Regions from separate parts of the Micromonospora sp. NPDC000442 genome, predicted to be linked through region 2. Evidence: riboswitches for the same ligand, from Rfam matches in the RefSeq annotation. Region 2 holds a riboswitch; each other region holds the start of a gene.
The links. A riboswitch is a leader RNA that binds a small molecule or an ion and turns the genes downstream of it on or off. The one in region 2 is predicted to bind cyclic di-AMP.

Region 1 (3,149 bases), 380 kb from region 2:
GTGAATGAGCCGTTGGTCGCCTTGATTCCCCACCTGCTGTTCCCTAATGTGGGGCACCGACCGCCATGGGTCCTCTGTCCCCGCCCCTTACCGCTCGCGGGACGCCCGGCGGTCGGTTGCAAAGGAGACGCTGCCGGTGGCAACCATGCCCCTTCATCGTCGTGCGCCAGGACTATCCCGTCCGGGTGGCCTGCGTAGGGCCGCCCGTGCGCTGGTTGTCCTCGTCGCCGCCGCCGCGGTCGGTGGCGGCCTGCTCGCCGCCCCCGCGTACGCCGAACCCTCGGTCGACGAGATCGAGGCCCAGATCGACAAGCAGTGGCGGAAGCTGGAACCCACCATCGAGCAGTACAACAAGGTGCGCTCCGAGCTGCGGGTCAACCGGCAGAAGTCGAAGAGCCTGGGGAAGAAGATCGAGCCGCTGGCCCTGGAGACCGAGCTGGCGATGAACCGGGTGGCCGACCTCGCCTCCCGCTACTACATCAGCGGCCCGTCCGCGGAACTCGGTGCGGTACTGCTCAACGCGAAGCCCGACGATCTCGGTGAGCAGATGGCCCTCCTCGACCGGCTCGCGTCGCAGGAGCGCCGCGAGCTCGAGGGCGTCATGAAGATCCGCAAGAAGTACGACGACCAGAAGGCCAAGCTCGACGCCCTGATCGCTTCCCAGGAGAAGCAGGAGAAGGATCTGGCGGCGAAGAAGAAGAAGATCGACGCCGAGATCAAGCGGCTCGAACGGTCGCTGCCGGTGACCACGGTGAAGACCACCAACTGCCCGACCATCAACGGTGTGGTCAGCGACGCCGCCCGCACCGCCATCAGGACGGCCTGCGCCCAGGTCGGCAAGCCGTACGTGTGGGGTGCCACCGGGCCGAACTCGTTCGACTGCTCCGGTCTGACCCAGTACGCGTACCGGGCCGCCGGCATCTCGCTGACCCACTTCACCGGTGCCCAGTGGAACGAGGGCAAGGCCATCTCCCGCTCCGACGCCCGCCCCGGCGATCTGGTGTTCTTCTTCAGCGACCTGCACCACGTCGGGCTCTACCTGGGCAACAACCAGATGGTGCATGCGGCTCGAGCCGGTAAACCGGTGAACGTATCGCCCATCACGACCATGCCGATCGCCGGCTTCCGCCGACCCGGCTGAGTCACCACCCGCGCCCGCTGAGCGGTCGCGCAGGAACGCCCAAGGGCCCCCGGTCAAGTCGACGGGGGCCCTCGCCATTGTCAGATGTCAGCACCCACGGTGACGGTGCGGTTGTGTTGCGTATTGACTCCGATCGTCCCTACGCTGGGCAATCGTCGGCCGCTGGCAGTTCCGCCCACCCAGGGCGGTAACGGTCCGACACCGCCGAATCGCTCCTCAGCGAGCCGGGGAACCAGGTACCCGGGGTGAATCCGTGCGAGTCACGGTAGGGCGCCCCTTCCCGCCCGAACCCGTCAGCTAACCCGGTAGGCGGTATGGGAAGAAGGAGTGCTGAGCCCGGTGGCACACCATGCCCCGCGGCCACCGTCACCGCGGCCGGGGATGCCCGGCCGACCGACGGCTGCGCCGCGTTTCCGCTGGTACCGCTGCATCCTTGCCGCACTGGCCGCGACCGCCGTGATGCTGACCGGCGGCGCGGCGGCGGCCGGGGCCGACCCCACGGTCGCCGACATCGAGCGCCAGATCGACGAGGACTGGAACCGGCTCGAACCCGTCATCGAACAGCACAACGCCACCCGGCAGGACCTGGCCGGCAAGCGGCGGGAGGCGGACGCGCTGGCCGCCCGGATCGCGCCGCTGCAACGGCAGGTGGACGAGGCCATGGACCGGGTCGGCAAGCTCGCTGCCCGCGCGTACAAGGGTGAGCAGGTACGGGCCGTCAACACGCTGCTCGGCAGCCGGTCGCTGGGCGAGGTCGTCGAGCAGCTCGGCCTGCTCGACCGGTACGCCCGCTTCCAGCAGCAGGACGTCCGGCACGCGAGTGAACTGCGCGACGAACTCGCCGCCGCCAAGGCCGGGCTCGACCGCACCATCGATCAGCTCACCGGTACCGAGGCCGATCTCGCGGCGAAGCGGCGACAGATCGACGCCGAGATCGACCGGCTGCAGCGGCTCCGGCTGCGGGCGTACGGAAAGGGAGGTGGTGGGCCGCTGCGGCCGGCCCCCTGTCCGGCCAGCTACCCCGGCGGACCGGCCGGCGAGGCGGTCACCTTCGCCTGTTCCCAGATCGGCAAGCCGTACTCCTGGGGCGCCGAGGGGCCGAACGCGTACGACTGTTCCGGGCTGACGCTGGCCGCATGGTCGCGGGCCGGTGTCGCACTGCCGCACAACGCGGCACGGCAGCGTCGGGTCACCGCGTCGGTCAGTCGCGGCGCACTGCGCCCCGGCGACCTCGTCTTCTACTACCGGGACCTGCACCACGTCGGCATGTACGTCGGTGGTGGCTGGGTGGTGCACGCCTCCCGGGCGGGTCAGCCGGTCAAGATGAAGCGGCTGGACAGCAGCCCGGTGCACAGTTTCGGCCGGCCCGGCTGAGGCGGGCGGACGTAGGCGCGGGACGGTGGATCAACGGCTGCGGCGTGGCTGTGGTGTCACCGGGTGGGCCAGGTGCGCCAGCTCTGCCAGGCACGACTCGGCGTCGGGCCGCGCTGACCCTGGTAGCGGGAGCCGTAGACGGCCGATCCGTAGGGGTGCTCGGCGGGCGAGGAGAGCCGGAAGATGCAGAGCTGCCCGATCTTCATGCCCGGCCAGAGGGTGATCGGCAGGTTGGCCACGTTGGACAGCTCCAGGGTGACGTGACCGGAGAAGCCGGGGTCGATGAAGCCGGCGGTGGAGTGCGTGAGCAGGCCGAGTCGTCCCAGGCTGGACTTGCCTTCGAGGCGGCCGGCGAGCTGGTCGCCCAGCGAGATGACCTCAAGCGTCGAGGCGAGCACGAATTCGCCCGGGTGCAGCACGAACGCCTGGCCGTCGGGCACCTCGACGGGGGAGGTGAGGTCGTCCTGCCGGGTGGCCGGGTCGATGTGGGTGTAGAGGTGGTTGTTGAAGACCCGGAACAGTTTGTCCAGACGTACGTCGATGCTGGAGGGCTGCACCAGGGTGGGCTCGAATGGTTCGAGCGCCAGGGTGCCCGCCTTGATCTCGGAGACCAGGTCGCGGTCGGAGAGCAGCA
Region 2 (3,149 bases):
CCCGGCACTGCATGCACGAAGGTGCCGCCGAGGGGCGTGCCGACGAAATGGCGACCGAGATGATGGCCGCCGTGGGCCGGCTCATGAAGCGCGGCTGACCCGACCCGCCGACGCACCAGCACGACAGGCGTCGGCAGGTCCGGCTGGTTACCATTCGCACACGATGGCCAGCCGAAATCCGTGCCTCGCGGCCCGAGGTCGCTGTCAGGCGCACGTCCGCACGCCCGTCGCGAGTAGGTCCACAGCTCACGGTACGCAGCCACCCCGCCACGTTCAGGCCATTCAGGCTGCCCTTCGACACGGTCGTCCGGCGGCACTGAACCGTCTCGCCCATCGACACGTACTCAGCCCTGAAATCGTTGGGAGACACTGAATGGGCGCCGACCACACCCGTTCCGCTCCGCCCACCCCACCGGGGGTGCGGCGGATCCTTGTCGTGACGGTGGTCCCCCTCTTCCTCGCCACCCTGGTCGCCGCCATCGTGCTCTGGCCCCGGGACGCCCCGAGGCCCGAGGCCGCCGACGACACTCCCCGCTACCACGGCACGGTCACCCGGGTGGTCAGCGAGCCCTGCCCGCCCAACCCGGCGGTGCCCGAGGGCACCCCGACGGCCGCGGACGGCCCCTGCGGCACCGTCACCGTCCGGGTGCAGACCGGACCGGACGCCGGGCAGGAGGTGCAGACGCCCATCCCGACCGGGCCCGGGGCACCCCGGGTCGACGTCGACGACGACATCATCCTGGTCTCGTTGACCGATCCGGAGGACCCCTCGGTCAGCACCTACAACATCGCCGAGCACCAACGCGGCAAGCCGCTGGTGTGGCTGGCCGTACTCTTCGCCGCCGCCATCGTCGCCTTCGGGCGACTGCGGGGCCTGGCCGCTCTGGGCGGCCTGGCCGCCAGCTTCGCCATCCTGCTGACCTTCGTGCTGCCCGGCATCAGCGCGGGCCAGCCGCCGCTCGCGGTCGCCATCGTCGGCGCTTCGTTGATCATGTTCGTGGTGCTGTACCTGACCCACGGCGTATCCGCCCAGACCTCGGTGGCCGTGCTCGGCACGCTCGCCAGCCTGGTACTGACCGGGCTGCTCGGGCTGGCCGCGACCGGGGCCACCCACCTGACCGGATTCGGCAGCGAGGACGCCACCACCCTGTCCATGTTCCGCGGCGACGTCGACCTGCACGGCCTGCTGCTCGCCGGCATCATCATCGGCTCGCTGGGCGTACTGGACGACGTCACGGTCACCCAGGCCGCCGCGGTCAACGAGCTGCGCCACGCCAACCCGAACCTCTCCCGCCGGGAGCTGTACCGCTCGGCCACCCGGGTCGGGCGGGCACACATCGCCTCGGTGGTCAACACCATCGTGCTGGCGTACGCCGGCGCCTCGCTGCCACTACTGCTCCTGCTGACCGCGGACTCCCGTGCGCTGGGGCAGATCCTGACCAGCGAGTTCCTCACCACGGAGATCGTTCGAAGCGTGGTCGCCACGCTCGGGCTGATCGCCGCGGTACCGCTGACCACCGCGCTGGCCGCGGTGGTCACCACCGCCGGGCGCGGCGACACCGGCGTCCGCAGTGGTGGATCCACCCCCGTGGTTCCCCGGCCGGCGACGGACCGGGCCGAGGCGCTCCGCGCCCTCAGCACCCCACCCACCCGAAACACATCCCCCGCCACCCCCTCGGGGTGGCCCGACCCGGACAGGAGCACGGACACCACATGGTGACACTCCTCAACGTGACCGCCCCTGCCGATGCGGCTCGTAACCGTGTCGCTGGTCACTCAAAGCGATTACGAAATGACGCATCTCGTCGGGTTCGGGGCGTAGAGGCACAGATGGACTGTCGGGTAACCTCACTGCCGGTCACCGCCGAAGGCGCGCAGCGGCGCCTGCGGTGCCACCGCCCAATCGCCGTCAGGCGAGCCGGGAACCCAGGTACGTGGGGTGAATCCGCGAAAGCGGTAGGGGCCACTTCCGTCCCGAACCCGTCAGCTAACCCGGTCGGCGGTCGATGGAAGGGAAAACAGTGACGGCACCCCTACGCCGCTGGTTGACACCCGTGGTGGCCGTGTTCGCCGCGTTCGCCGTATTCGCCGGTCCGATGCCGGCGACGGCCGCACCGAACGACCCGAAACCAGCGGAGCACGACGACGACCCGCCGATGCTCAACGACTTGATCGAGGCGACCACCCGGGACTACTCCAAGGCCAAGGCCAAGCTGGAGAAGTCCAAGAAGCGCCAGCTCCGACTGGCGGTCGAGGTCCGCTCCGCTCAGGCCGACCTGGACGCGCTCTCCCCACAGGTCGCCCAGATCGCCACCCAGTCGTACCGGACGGGCCGGGTCGGCGCGATCGCCATGCTGTTGCAGAGCAGCGCACCGGACTCGTTCATCGACCGGGCTTCGGCACTGGACGAGCTGAACCTGGTCAACGACAAGAAGCTGGGCGAGGTCAACGCGATCAAGCTCCGCGCAGAGCAGGCCAAGCTCGCGCTCGACGCCGAGGTGCGCGAGCAGAAGAAGCTGACCAACGACATGGCGCGCAAGAAGAGCGAGGCGGAGAAGTCCCTCCGGCTGGTCGGCGGTGTCGGCCTGACCGGCGGGCTGGTGGACGCCACCTCGCCGGTGGCCCGGATCGCGCCGAACCGGGCCTCGGACGGCGGCTGGAAGCCCGAGTCGTGCAGCCAGAACGACCCCACCACGTCGGGCTGCATCACGCCCCGGACGCTGCACATGTACAAGGAGGTCAAGCGGGCCGGATTCAACCGGTTCGTCGGCTGCTTCCGCCCGGGTGACAAGTTCGAGCACCCCAAGGGCCGGGCCTGCGACTGGTCGTTGCAGAACAGCGGCTTCAGGCCGTGGCACAACAACGACACCCGGATCTACGGCAACAATCTGGCCGCCTTTCTGGTCCGCAACGCCGACCGGCTGGGCGTCTACTACGTGATCTGGAACCGGCAGATCTGGTTCGCGGCGACCGAGCGCTGGAGCTCCTACAGCGGCCCGTCCAACCACACGGACCACGTTCACGTGTCACTCCTCTGATCGCCCGACGCGACGCACCGAGGGCCGTCCCGCCAACCGTGGCGGGACGGCCCTCGTCGTTCAGGACGTCGTCGTCGGTCGCGGATCAGGGCGCGGTCGCCATCGCACCGC
Region 3 (3,149 bases), on a different contig from region 2:
GGCTCCGGTGTCCGTACCCTCTACGTCGCGCTGTCCCGGGCCACTCAGCGGTTGACCACCGTCGACCCGACCGGTTGAGCCCGAGCACCGCGAGCCACCCGACGATTGCACACATAGCGATGTTGGCATAGCTCCGTCCCCGGCCCGGCGGACGACGCAAGGTGTCTGGGTGGGTGCCGGCCATGACCACCACCATGCTGCGGTGTCGAACGCCGCGCACCGCCACTCCGGCCGGCTGTGGGCAGCATTCGCCCTGCTCAGCGCGCTGACGCTGGTCGAGGCAGCCACCGCTCTACGGACCGGTTCGCTGGCCCTGCTCTCCGACGCCGGGCACATGTTCACCGACGTGCTGGGCATCGGGATGGCTCTCGCGGCCGTGGCCGCCACCCGACGGGCCGACACCGACCCGCAACGCACCTTCGGGCTCTACCGGCTGGAGGTGCTCGCGGCCCTGGCCAATGCGGTACTGCTCTCCGGCGTCGCGGTGTACGTGCTGGTCGAGGCGGTACGCCGGTTCGGCGATCCACCCGAGGTGCTCGCCGGCCCGGTACTGGTGGTGGCGGCCCTCGGCCTGCTCGCCAACATCGCCGCGTTCGCTCTCCTGCGCCCGGGGGCGCGGGAGAGCATCAACCTGCGCGGTGCCTACCTGGAGGTGCTGGCGGACCTACTCGGCTCGCTGGGCGTGATCGCGGCCGCCCTGCTGATCGCCGTGACCGACTGGTGGTGGGCCGACCCGCTGGTCGCGGTGGCGATCGCCACGTTCATTCTGCCCCGGACGTGGCGCCTGGGCCGGGCGGCGGTACGCATCCTTGTCCAGGCCGCGCCGGAACACCTTCAGGTCACCGCGGTGTACGACCGGCTGGCCGCGGTGCCGGGCGTGGCCGGCGTCCACGACCTGCACGTCTGGACGTTGACCTCCGGCATGGAGGTCGCCTCGGCGCACCTGACCGTCAGCCCGGGCGCCGACGTCGGCGCCGTGCTGGCAGCGGCCCGCTCGGCGCTGCACGAGGACTTCCAGATCGAGCACGCGACACTGCAGGTCGAGCCGCGATCGGATCCGGGGGACTGCGGGGCGGCGCGGTGGTGACCGGAGCAATCGACCGGAAAGGGGTTATCGTCCGCTTTTGTTCTGGTCTACTAGTCAACAACTGAACACCAGCGGTAACAGCAGCTGCACCGGTCACATGGGCACCGGTAGGCTCGGACCCGGCCTCCGCCAGGCGGCGCCCACCGGTGCCGGCGGCGGCCGCCGCCTAATCGCCCGCCAGGGCGAACCGGGGAACCATGTTCCTGGGGTGTATCCGCGTCAGCGGTAGGGATCTTCCGTCCCGAACCCGTCAGCTAACCCGGTCGGCGGCTGACGGAAGGAAATGTGCATGCCAGCAGTGGCAACGGTAAGACCGGCCGCCCGTACGGCGGCCCTGATCGCCGCCGCGCTCGCCCTCACCCTCGGCGTCGCGCTGGCCCCCTTCACCCAAGCCGTCGCGGCACCGCAGCAATTGCGGGCGGCAGCTCCGGGCGATGTGGACGACGAGGGTGGCACCCCGGCACTCCGGGCTCAACTGGAGGCCGCCAGCAAGGGCTACCTCGACGCCAAGACCGCGCTCAACCGCTCGGTGAAGCGTCAGAAGCAGCTTGCCGAGCAGCTCAAGACGACCGAGAGCCAGGTCGCCGAGCGCGGCACCAAGGTCGCCGAGATCGCCGCGCAGGCGTACCGCACCGGGCGACTGGGTGCCGCGTCGGCGCTGCTCAACAGCGGTTCACCGGCCGGTTTCATGGACCGGGCGGCGGCGCTGGACGTGGTGGCCGCCAACGAGGATCGCGCACTGCGCGAGCTCCAGACCGCCAGAGACGAGGTCGGCGCCACCAAGCAGGCGCTGGACGCGGAGATCCAGGAACAGCGCAAGCAGGTGGCCGTGATGGCCAAGCGCAAGGACCAGGCCGAGCGGGCGTTGACCGTGTCCATCGAGCGGGACGAGGCGGCCGAGCGGGCCAGGGCCGCCGAACGGGCCGCCCGGTCACCGTCGCGCAGCAGCGGGTCGAGCCCCACCGCCAAGCCCGCTCCCCGTAACTCGGACGGGTCATGGCCGTCGGAGTCGTGCAGCGTCAACGACCCGACCCCGGCCAACGGCTGCATCACCCCACGCACCCTGCACGCGCTGAAGCAGGCCAAGTCGGCCGGCTTCACCCGGTACGTCTCCTGCTACCGCTCCGGCGGCTCGGGCGAGCACCCGAAGGGCCGGGCCTGCGACTTCGCGGCCCAGAAGAACGGCTTCGGTGGGGACGCGACCGGTGGCGACCGGTCCTACGGCAACAACCTGGCGGCGTACTTCGTCAACAACGCCGACCGGCTCGCGGTGCTCTACGTGATCTGGTACAGGCAGATCTGGCTGCCCAGCAGCGGCTGGAAGTCGTACAGCGGCGCCCGGGGTGACCCGTCCAGCGACCACACCAACCACGTCCACCTGTCGGTGTACTGAGTCCATCGTCGCGCCGGGTGAGCCGCTCTTCACGAGCGGTTCACCCGGCGCTGCGTTTCCACCGCTGGGCGGCGGGGCACCGTCCCTTCGGCGCGCGTTGACGCGTCTCCTTGGTTACCGTCGTACCAGGAAGCGGTATTTGTCCGCTAACGGGAGGGACGCCCCATGAACGAGCGAATCGCCAGGCGCGACGGCGGTACGGACAACGGGGAGCGGTCATGAGCGACCGCGTCATGATCTTCGCCCCGACCCCGCTGCTGACCGTGACCATCGACCAGCCGAGCGACGCGCCGGAGCTGCACCTGCACCCGGGCGGGCAGGGGGTGTGGCAGGCCAGGATGGTGCTGTCCCTCGGCGTCGACGTGGTGCTCTGCGCGGCGCTCGGCGGCGAGGTCGGGCAGGTACTGGAGCCGTTGCTGGTCAGCGAGGGAGTCGACCTCAAGGTGGTGGCCCGCGACTCCGGCGGCACCGGCGGGTACGTGCACGACCGCCGCGAGGGAACCCGTCGGGAGATCGTCGACGTGGTCGGCCAGCCGTTGAGCCGGCACGAGCTGGACGAGCTGTACAACCTCGCACTCGGCGAGGGCTTGCGCGCGCCGGTCAGCGTATTGAGCGGGCCGAACCATCCGTCACTGGTCCCGGCCGACCTCTACCGGCGCTTCGCCGCCG

Region 1: another riboswitch for cyclic di-AMP. It lies ahead of ACFY2A_RS02045 (NlpC/P60 family protein); the one in region 2 lies ahead of ACFY2A_RS00170 (hypothetical protein).
Region 3: another riboswitch for cyclic di-AMP. It lies ahead of ACFY2A_RS20195 (coiled-coil domain-containing protein); the one in region 2 lies ahead of ACFY2A_RS00170 (hypothetical protein).

What each region holds. Positions count from the first base shown of each region.
Region 1 covers NZ_JBIAYZ010000001.1:419,315-422,463, reverse strand. Annotated here, with positions in the region: gene ACFY2A_RS02050 (NlpC/P60 family protein) at 131-1,141, shown strand; cyclic di-AMP (ydaO/yuaA leader) riboswitch at 1,334-1,468, shown strand; gene ACFY2A_RS02045 (NlpC/P60 family protein) at 1,523-2,515, shown strand; gene dcd (dCTP deaminase) at 2,572-3,149, opposite strand, start outside.
Region 2 covers NZ_JBIAYZ010000001.1:34,410-37,558, forward strand. Annotated here, with positions in the region: gene ACFY2A_RS00160 (metal-sensitive transcriptional regulator) at 1-98, shown strand, start outside; gene ACFY2A_RS00165 (YibE/F family protein) at 374-1,720, shown strand; cyclic di-AMP (ydaO/yuaA leader) riboswitch at 1,887-2,018, shown strand; gene ACFY2A_RS00170 (hypothetical protein) at 2,022-3,038, shown strand; gene ACFY2A_RS00175 (carbonic anhydrase) at 3,124-3,149, opposite strand, start outside.
Region 3 covers NZ_JBIAYZ010000012.1:101,535-104,683, forward strand. Annotated here, with positions in the region: gene ACFY2A_RS20185 (HelD family protein) at 1-78, shown strand, start outside; gene ACFY2A_RS20190 (cation diffusion facilitator family transporter) at 170-1,087, shown strand; cyclic di-AMP (ydaO/yuaA leader) riboswitch at 1,241-1,372, shown strand; gene ACFY2A_RS20195 (coiled-coil domain-containing protein) at 1,377-2,480, shown strand; gene ACFY2A_RS20200 (1-phosphofructokinase family hexose kinase) at 2,699-3,149, shown strand, end outside.